2 linked regions of the Actomonas aquatica genome follow. Each later gene encodes a partner of the first gene's protein in a complex. Links are inferred from orthologs where the notes say so. Each region holds a gene or a part of one and is shown on either strand. Other genes may lie near its edges.

The links. The genes of interacting proteins can lie anywhere in the genome.
Region 2: the proteins of dnaG (region 1) and dnaB are in contact, whole or in part, in a crystal structure (PDB 2R6A), measured with the Geobacillus stearothermophilus proteins. The link is inferred for Actomonas aquatica from one-to-one orthologs. Residues at the interface, in WP_049624496.1 of Geobacillus stearothermophilus: Lys456, Leu457, Leu458, Pro459, Ala460, Asn463, Ala464, Leu467, Leu535, Leu536, Ile537, Ala538, Gln544, Glu545, Asp548, Tyr549, His552; in WP_033016901.1 of Geobacillus stearothermophilus: Ser13, Glu15, Ala16, Gln18, Glu91, Leu92, Asp94, Ala95, Val96, Pro97, Thr98, Ala99, Ala100, Asn101, Tyr104, Tyr105, Ile108.

Annotation. Positions count from the first base shown.
Region 1 is NZ_CP139781.1:5,639,387-5,644,419, reverse strand. What follows is about bases 2,169-5,033. They hold dnaG (DNA primase), read left to right. Parts: upstream 2,169-2,602; coding sequence 2,603-4,465; downstream 4,466-5,033. Other genes in these bases: rpoD (RNA polymerase sigma factor RpoD), read left to right, coding at 4,481-5,033; K1X11_RS21555 (DUF362 domain-containing protein), read right to left, coding at 2,169-2,482. Also shown: K1X11_RS21565 (diadenylate cyclase), read right to left, coding at 1-971; K1X11_RS21560 (NADH-quinone oxidoreductase subunit A), read right to left, coding at 998-1,375; more of K1X11_RS21555, read right to left, coding at 1,439-2,168. UniProt on the Escherichia coli protein: RNA polymerase that catalyzes the synthesis of short RNA molecules used as primers for DNA polymerase during DNA replication.
Region 2 is NZ_CP139781.1:5,909,323-5,913,936, forward strand. What follows is about bases 708-3,669. They hold dnaB (replicative DNA helicase), read left to right. Parts: upstream 708-1,451; coding sequence 1,452-2,888; downstream 2,889-3,669. Other genes in these bases: K1X11_RS22655 (single-stranded DNA-binding protein), read left to right, coding at 708-727; rplI (50S ribosomal protein L9), read left to right, coding at 781-1,281; bamA (outer membrane protein assembly factor BamA), read left to right, coding at 2,923-3,669. In the rest of the region: K1X11_RS22650 (30S ribosomal protein S6), read left to right, coding at 1-225; more of K1X11_RS22655, read left to right, coding at 254-707; more of bamA, read left to right, coding at 3,670-4,614. UniProt on the Escherichia coli protein: The main replicative DNA helicase, it participates in initiation and elongation during chromosome replication. Travels ahead of the DNA replisome, separating dsDNA into templates for DNA synthesis.

The sequences.
Region 1 (5,033 bases):
CAGCCCACGGGTTTGCCTTCGCGACCTTCGATGCCGAGTTCCGAAGCGACCGCGATGACCCGCTCGAAGACTTCGGGTTTCACGTCGTCGGGCAAAAGGTCGTTTTGGCCGGTCAGGAGAGTCTGGAATTCCCGTTCAACCTCCACGACACCCACCGTATCAAATTGGTTACTGCCCTGCACCCCACCGATGCAGCACAGCCGGTCGGTGAAAGTGACGATGCCGCGGGTCAGGGACACCAGAATCGCACTGCGCACCTGCGCCAAGCGTTGCGGCGAAAACGACCGCACCTGCACGACCTCGGCGAAAGAATCGAAAACACTGTTTCCATCGGACCCCGTGCTGGTGACCAGGATGGATTTGATTTTGGCCGTCCACATCGAGGCATCGATGCCACCAACAAAGGTATCGCCCATGACCAGGATCGCGTCGCAATCCGCGCCTTTGGCCACGCGTTCCGCCTCCCGCATCATCAGGCGGTTCATGCGGTTCTGCTTCTTGGGCAGACGCCGCACCTGCATGCCACCGAGACCGGCCATGAGGCGCTCATAGAGCTGTTCACCCGTTTCCGCAGAAATCAGGGATGCGACCAGCTCCGGATCCTTCACCAGGCGGGCGATGGCCGCCAGAACCTGCAGATAGTCTCGCGACTTTTCATCGGCGAGGAGCATGAGCACGAGCTTCGAGCGTTCTTCCTCGGAGCCATCATTCAGCACCCCGTCCTTGCTGCGCCCGATGGCGAGAATGTAGCGACGGCCCAAGCGCGCCCGAACGTGCGGCAACGACACGCCATGCCCCAAGTAGGTGGTCATGGTGGCTTCCCGCGCCATCAGGCCGCGCAGGAGCGGTTCGGTCTTCAGGTCCTCAAAGCGCTGCGCGCAAACCGCCAGCATCTCCGCCAACGCACCGCGCATGTCGGTGCTCTGCAGTTCGAGGATTCGGCTTCGAGCGATGAGTTTTTCCAGCCGCATGCACCAAGCTCCCTCCTATGCGCAGATCACTTCTCCCATTCCAGAGCGCCCTTCTTGACCTCGTAGAAGAGGCCGAGCACCAGCACGAACAGGAAGAACATCATCGGAGACAGGATGGCGACGTTGTTGGCCAGGAAGTCGCGATAGACGAACGTCCACGGAATGAGAAAAACCACCTCGATGTCGAAAAGCAGGAAGAGCATCGCAGTCACATAAAACTTAACCGAGAAGCGCGTGTGCACGATCCCTTCGCCCTTCACCCCACACTCGTAGGGGGTGTCCTTGATCGGGCTCTTACTGCGCACCCGCTGCGCCGCCACGTGGTTCGCGAACAGAATCGCGATACCAATCACCACGGCGAGGATCACTTGGACCAGTAGCGGAAGATAAGCGGCAGAAGTCATGCTTAACCAAATACAGGGCGCAGGCGCCGGAAGGTGACAAGGGGAAATTCGCCCCCGACTTGTCTAACCATCAACCGGCACGATTCTTTGAGGCAAATTTGACGAACTCCCCACCGACAGCACCTCTGCAAACTCCAGGGTGCGGATCTCCTCCGAAACGATCGGGAAACCGGCCTGACGACGGTGTTGGTTGATCCGATCCAACATGAGCGTGTCCAACGCAACTGGGTCCGCACTGAGCCAAACCTCACGATCGGAAACGGTGTAGAGCGAGTTGAAGGCCGGACCACCCACGAACTGGTAGTGCTGCAGGCTGGCAATCGTGAACAGCCACGTCTGCCGCAGTTCCGGGATCGCGCTCATCTCGGCCACGGCCGCCGGGGCATTGTTCGGATTGCTGAAGAATCGGGCCGTGTTGGAGGCGTTCCACAGCGTCGCATTCACCAGCGCACCATTGATGCCGATCGTCGGATGATCGGTGTAAACCGGCAGGTTGATCCAGAAGTCGGCATCCAAAAACAGCGGCGTGGCAAGGAAGCTGCGACGGTTGGCTTCGAGTCGGGCCTGGTGGGCGTCCTCGCCCTTGTCGGCCAAAAACACCGGATTAAAACGGGTCGGCAGCGGGCTGTCGTAGAACCACTGCGGATCATAGAAGCTACCCGACTCGAGCACGTAGATCGGGTGGCCGGCGAAAGGAGACTCCCCCGTGATCAGCGAAGGCAGGTAGCCGGTGAATCGCAGGCGCAGCGGATTCATCCCGACCAGAAAGATATTTTCCCGTTCGTAGCCCCGTTCCCGCAGCGCCGCGATGACCGCCTGCACCAGCGGCACCGGCGTGGCCAACCCTGGCCCGGAGTCGGTGTAAACTTTCAGTCCCACCTTGGCTTTCTCACCCGGGACTAACCGATGACCCACCGCCTCTTCGAATTGCTGCAACAGGGCCTCCACCTCGGGTTTGTAATCCGCCAGTGTGAAACCATTCAACTTGGCCTCCCAGACTGTGCCCGGCAGCTGCGGTGCCGCCGGTGCCGCGGCATCCTGCGCCTTCAGAACTGAGGCAGGTGAAAGGAGGACGGAGAAGAGAGCAAAGGCAGCGAAGCGACGCATGGAGCTTAGATAGACGCGAAAGCGGGAAGGTTGTTTCCGTTTAAAGAAGGCACAGCACCTTGACAGCGCAAACGCCGAATCAAATGTCCCTGCCCCGGTGCCCGCGCCGGCCCTGCCACCATGCCTCTTGTTAAACCGTCTTGCGTCCGCGATCTCCGCGCGCGGGTGAACATCGTCGATGTCATCTCGCGCAGCGTCACGCTGAAGAAAGCCGGCTCCCGCTTCAAAGGCCTCTGCCCCTTCCACCAAGAGAAGTCGCCGTCGTTTCACGTGAACGCCGACATGGGCGTCTACAAGTGCTTCGGCTGCGGCAAATCCGGCGACTTGATCACCTTTGTGCGCGAGACGGAGGGCCTGAACTTCATCGAAGCCGTCGAAGCCCTCGGCCAGCGCTTCAACATCCCCATCGAATACGAGGAGGGCGCCGGCCCCAGCCGGGAGGAACGTTCCCTGCGCCAAGAGCTTTTCGAGCTGCACGACATCGCCGCCCAACACTACCACGAAGCCTTCCGCGCCAAAAACGACACGGGCAATTGGATGCGGGATTATTGGGCCAAACAACGCCGTTTCTCCAATGAGCTAGCCGAGGATTTTAAAATCGGCGCCGCCGATGCCCACGGCAGCGACTTGGGCGCCCTCCTCCTTAAACGCGGTTTTTCCGAGGCCGCGCTCCGCCAGTGTGGGCTCTTCTTCATCTACGACGACGCCGCGGTGACCTTACGTTCGCTGCGCCCCCGCTTCCGCGGCCGATTGATGATCCCGATCCGCGACCATCAAGGCCGCGTGGTGGCCTTCACCGCCCGCCAGACCGAGCTCACGCCGGAAAACGATCCGGCCAAGGACGCCAAATACGTCAATTCCCCCGAGACCCCCATCTTCACCAAGGGCAACCTGCTCTTTAATCTCGATCGCGCCCGCACGCACGCCAAGGAGGAGCATCCCTTCGTTATGGTGGAGGGGCAACTCGACGCCCTCCGCTGCTGGAGCGTGGGCCTCAAAACCGCCATCGCCCCGCAAGGCACCGCCATCACCGACACCCAGCTCGCCTTGCTGCGCCGCTACCACAATCAGGTCGAATGCTTCTTCGACAGCGACGGGGCCGGCCAAAAAGCCGCCCTGCGTTTCCTGCCCATGGCCCTCAAAGCCGGCCTGGAGGTGCGCTTCCTCACCCTTAAAGGCGCCGAAAAACTCGATCCGGACCTGCTCTTCCTTGAACGCGGCCTCGCCGGCTACGACGCGGTGCGCGCCGACGCCGAATCGGCCATGGCCTTCGCCGCCCGCGCACTGCTCCCCGAAGGTTCCCAAGCCAACGCCGAGCGCAAAGCGGCCGTCGTGAATCCGTTGGCCGAGATCATCTTCGCCGCCGAGTCGGAAGTTGCCCGCGACGAGTTCATCCAGGAAGCCTCCCGCCACCTCGGCCTCTCATCGGTGGCACTGACCCGAGACTTTGAGCGCTTCCGCCAACGCGGCACCCGCTACTCCAGCCCCGCCCGCGAAGAGCCGCCACCCGAGCCACGACCATCCGGCCCGCAGACCATCTCTCCCGAGCACCACCTCCTTCTCCTCTGCTTACACTTTGAGCAGGTCGGCCCCCCCTTAAGCCACGCCCTCCCTCCGGAGTGGGTCGACGCCAACCACCCCGCCGGCGCGCTGCTCAACCGTGTCTTGGCCGAGTTTGAGCACGATGCTTGGCCTGGCGCCCAAAACCTGGCCGACAGCGATATTCTGGAAAGTGAGGCCGAAAAAGCCCTCATCGCCTCCCTGCTTTTCGACTCTCCGCAAATCGACGAACCGTTCAAGGCGGCCGAAGAAGGCCTGCAAAAGCTCAGAGAACGCGCCCTGCGGTTGCGCCTACGCCAAATAGAACTTGCTTTGTCGAAACCCGCTACGGAAATTCAGCCTGACGCATTTTCTCTGCTGAAAGAACGTCGAGAGCTCCAAGGACAGCTTCGTCAGCCCATCCGGTTGGCGCCGGCTGTCTAGTTTCATTTTCAATCCATGCCGCGCAAAGCAAAGTCAGCCTCCTCCTCCGCCCAATCCGAAGCCGTCGAAAAGGCCATCGACGCAACGAAGGGCAACTCGTCTGCTGCCGTCGACGCCGCCTCCAGCGGGGTCAACGAGCGCATCCGCCTGCTCATCCGCCTTTCCAAGGAGCAGGGTTACCTCACTTGGGACGACATCAACGAGGCGCTGCCCGAGTCCGTCGAGAACCAAGACGAATTTGATAACATTATTTCCATTCTCCAAAACTTGGAGATCGAGATCCTCGAGCCGGATCAGGTTGAGGACTACAAGCAGCGCATGGAGGAGGCCGAGGAGGAAGCCACCCGCACCTCCCAAAACGACATCCTCGATGACCCGGTGCGTATGTATCTCAAGCAGATGGGCCAGGTCCCGCTGCTGACCCGCGAGCAGGAAGTCGAGATTTCCAAGCGCATTGAAACCGCCGAACTCAACGCCCAGAGCGCCCTCTTCCAGGCCGCGATCGTGGGCGGTTACATCGGCGACCTCGGCGAAAAGCTCCTCACCCGCGAGGAACGCTTCGATCGCA
Region 2 (4,614 bases), 270 kb from region 1 along the record:
CAGATCATCGAGAACGTGAAGAGTGAGATCTCCGTCGTCGAAGGCGAGGTCAGCGCGGTTGAGAACCTCGGCCAGCGCGACTTCGCTCGCGTGACCGATCCCAAGCGCCCGACCGGCGTGTATGTCCAGGTTGACTTCAGTGCCCCCGGCACGGCCCCGGCCGCGCTCAAGGAGCGTCTGCGCCTCAACCGCGTCGTTTACCGCACCTACATCGAGACCCTTTAAGCGCGTCGTTCGTCGCGCCAATCGCCCCATGGCCAATCTCAATCGCGTTCTCCTCATCGGCAACCTCACTCGGGATCCCGAGCTGCGGGTCACCCCGAAGGGCAACTCCATCTGCCAGTTTGGTCTGGCGGTGAATCGCTCCTTCAAGGATGGCTCCGGCCAGACCCGCGAGGAAACGACCTTCATTGATGTGGAGGCTTGGGGCCGACAGGGCGAAACCATCTCCAAATACTGCACCAAGGGACGAGCGCTCTTCGTTGAGGGCCGTCTCCGCTTTGACCAGTGGGAAGACAAAAACACGGGTCAAAAACGCAGCCGTCTGTCGGTTGTGCTGGAAAATTTCCAGTTCATCGGTGGGCGCGGGGATGGCGACAATGAGGGTGGTGGCAGCAGCGGTGGTGGCGGCAATTACAGCCCGTCCCCCGAGCGCAATTCGCCGCCCCCGCGGGCTCCGCGCCCGGCCCCGGCCGACGACAACCTCGATGAAGACGTGCCATTTTAAACTGCGCGTCGCTCCCTTCCAAAAAACAAACAAACACCTAATCCATTCCTCCCATGGCCAATACTGAAGTTCTCCTCCTCAAACCCGTCGAAGGCCTCGGCGGCGAGGGTGACCAAGTCAAAGTTCGCGCCGGCTACGCCCGCAACTACCTCCTCCCCCAAGGCTACGCCACGCCGATGACCCTCGCCAACCGCAAGCGCGTCGAAGCGCTGCGCAAGCGTCGGGCCGAGCGCGAGGCAGCTGAGCTCAACGGTGCGCAGGAACTCGCCAAGCACCTCGAGAAGCTCTCCATCGCCTTCGCCGTGCAAACGGGCGAGGGTGGCAAGATGTTCGGCGCCATCACCGCGGCCGACCTGCACGAGAAGATCACCGAGGCCGGCGTCGAGATCGATCGCAAGAAGATCCACCTCTACACCCCGGTCAAGAGCCTCGGCAACCACTCCACCAAGATCAAGTTGCACGCCGATGTGAGCGTCGAGCTGTCGTTCGACGTCGTGTCGGAGAACCCGATCGAAGAGACCACCGACGAAGAGGCCGCCAAGGCCGATGCGTAATCGTTTCTGATTGTTTTACCGGCCGCCGCCCGCTTGCCCAGCTGGCGGCGGTTGTCGTTTTAGGGCCCGTTCGTCCCGCTTGAGCGGGGCTTTGTGGACAAGCCCAACAACTTTTCCATTCCGCCTGTTGCCTTGTCCGCGACAGGTCGTTGCCATCTCCGTTTTCCCCTATGGAATCTGCTCCCTACGAATCCCGTTCCGATTTCCGTCGCCGCCGCGCTCCCGGTCGTGGAGGTGATGATAGAGGGGGACCCGATGGGGAAATGCCGACGCTGGGGCGGCAGGCTCCGCACTCGGTGGAGGCCGAGGAGTATTTGCTATCGTGCTGTCTGCTCGATGGTTCGGATTCCATCGCCAAGTGTTTGGAGAAGAAGCTGGCGCCGGCGGCCTTCTACGTGCCGGCCAACCGCATCATCTTCGAAAAGCTGGTCGAGCTCTACCAAACCAACCCGCCGGTGGCGATTGAGGTGTTGGCGGAGGAGCTGAAGACGACCGGCCAACTCGATGAGATCGGCGGACTGCCGTATCTCATGCAGGTCAGCAGCCGCATCCCCACGACGGCGCAGACCGACTACTTTATCGAACGGGTGCGCGAACTGCATCTGTTACGCCAGCTCATCAAGGTCGGCACCAGCACCGTCGAGCAGTGTTTTAACTTCCAAGGCGGGCTGGAGGAGTTCGTCGACAAGATCGAGCAGGACATTTTCCAAGTCACGCAGGAGCGTGTGTCCGACGGCGCGAAATCGATGAAGCAGACCGCCAAGGACGCTTGGGTCGTCATCGACAAGATGATGCACCACAAGGGCGAGATCACCGGCGTCTCCTCGGGTTACAAGGACTTGGATGCCATGACTTACGGCTTCCAGAAGGCGGAAATGATCATTTTGGCGGCGCGTCCGTCGATGGGTAAAACCTCGCTGGCACTCAACATGGCGGAGCATGCGGCCATGCCGAAGCGAGGCACGCCGACGGGCACGCTCGTATTCTCGCTCGAAATGAGCGCGGCTCAGCTCGGCATGCGTCTGCTCTGCTCACGCGGCCGCGTGAACATGAAGAAACTGCGTGAGGGCTTCGTGAGCCAAGGCGGCAAGGAGTATCAGGATCTGCAGAACGCGGCCGATGAGATGTCGCGCGCGCCGATCTTCATCGATGACTCCAGCCATCTCACCATCATGGAGTTACGCGCCAAGGCCCGTCGCCTGCATGCGCGTCATCCGCTCGGGTTTATCGTCGTCGATTACCTCCAGTTGCTCAGCCCCACCGACCCCAAAACCCCGCGTGAGCAACAGGTGGCGGAAATTTCCCGCGGTCTAAAATCCTTGGCCAAGGAACTTGAGTTGCCCGTGTTGGTTCTCAGTCAGCTCAACCGTTCCGCCGAAAAGGAAAACCGCACTCCCAAACTCTCCGATTTGCGTGAATCAGGCTCCATCGAACAGGACGCTGACGTCGTGCTTATGTTGGCTCGTCCGCGCGACGCGGATGAGAAGTTCCAAGTGGCTGCAGACTCCGCCGAGTTAATCGTTGCCAAGCAACGAAACGGACCGGTAGGAGACTTGAAGCTTACGTTCCTCCGAGACATCACTCGCTTTGAAAACTACACTACGTAATCCGCTCGTTCGGATCGCTCGATTTATCGTCTTATTGGCTTTGGTCTCGTGGAGTGGCTCGTCCGCTCTGGCGCAGGCTTTCGGTGGAGGCAGTCCCCAGACCATCGAGGATATCATCATCCGCTTCCAAGGCGCCACCAATGTGAGCGAACAGATTGTTCGCGCCAACATGCAGCTGCGCGAAGGCGACCCCCTCAACGAGGTGCTGATCGACCGCGACATCCGCTCGCTGTATCGCACGTCGCTCTTCGAGTTCATCGAGGTCAAGCGCGAGACCCTGCCGTCCGGCGGTGTGAATCTGGTCTTCGAGCTCACCCCGCGCTATCGCGTGCTGGCGATCATCTTCGACGGCAATGATCGCGTGCGCGACAAGCGTCTCGAGAAGGAGATCAAGTCCCGCGCCAATCTCGTGCTCGACGAACGTCAGGTGAAGGAGGACACCGAGAAGATTCGCGAGTATTACCAGAAGATCGGTTTCAACCGCGTCTCCATTTACTACGAGATCGACCGTGATCGCTCCACCGGTTTCGGCACGGTCACCTTCAAGATCCGTGAAGGCGACAAGGTGAAAATCGCGGGCGTGAAATTCACCGGCAACGACAACATCAAGGCCCGCAAGCTCCGTAAGGAAATGGAGACCAAGAAGTGGTGGATGTGGTCTTGGCTACTCGGCACTGGCCGCTTCAAGGACGAAGTGTTTGAGGATGACCTCGAAACCCTGCGCGATTTCTACCGCGAAGAGGGTTACCTCGACGTTTCCATCCCGCCGGAACAGATCATCTACGACTACCCGTCGCCGGAGCGTCTCGTCATCACCATCAACGTGAACGAAGGCCGCCAATATCGTATCGGTGACGTCAAAGTTTCCGGTGCCACCATGGTGCCGGGCGAACTCATCCGCATGGGTCTCAAGAATAAGAAGGGCGATGTTTTCGTGCCTTCGAAGCTCGATGAGGATGCTTCCGAGATCGAGAAGTTCTACGGCCGCGGCGGCCACCTCGATGCCCGTGTGACCTTGCTGCGTATCCCGAATCTGCAGACCGGCGATATTGACCTCGAATACATCATCGATGAGGGCGACCCCTACGACGTCGAATCCGTGCGTATCGAGGGCAACACCAAGACCAAGAGCATCGTGATTCTGCGCGAGTTGGTGCTCGGACCGGGTGAACTCTTCGACACCTCCCGCATGGAGATTTCCAAGCTGCGTTTGGATAATACCCGTTTCTTTGAGGACGTGAACCTCACGCCGGAATCCACCAATATTCCGGGCCGCCGTAACATGAAGGTCGCTGTCCGTGAGGGCCGCACCGGTAACCTCACCTTCGGCGCCGGCTTCAGCTCGCTTGAGCGTGCGGTGATTTTTGCGGAGCTCACGCAGTCCAACTTCGACGTTTTCAACCGCCGCTCCTTCTTCCAGGGCGACGGCCAGAAGTTCCGTCTGCGCATGCAGCTGGGTGATCAGTCCAGTGAAGTGGTGCTCTCCTTCGAGGAGCCGTGGCTCTTCGAGCGTCAGCTCGCCACGGGTTTCACGCTGTTCCGCACGACTTCCGACTTCAATTCCGCCATCTACAGCGAAATCCGCACCGGTGGTGAGATCTACATGCGCAAGCGCCTGTTCGAGCTCGTGAACGGCCAGCTGTCCTACTCCTACCAAGTCGTGGAAATCGATGACATCTCGCCCAACGCGCCGGCCGTTATCCAGGCGCTCGCCGGGCAGCAGTCC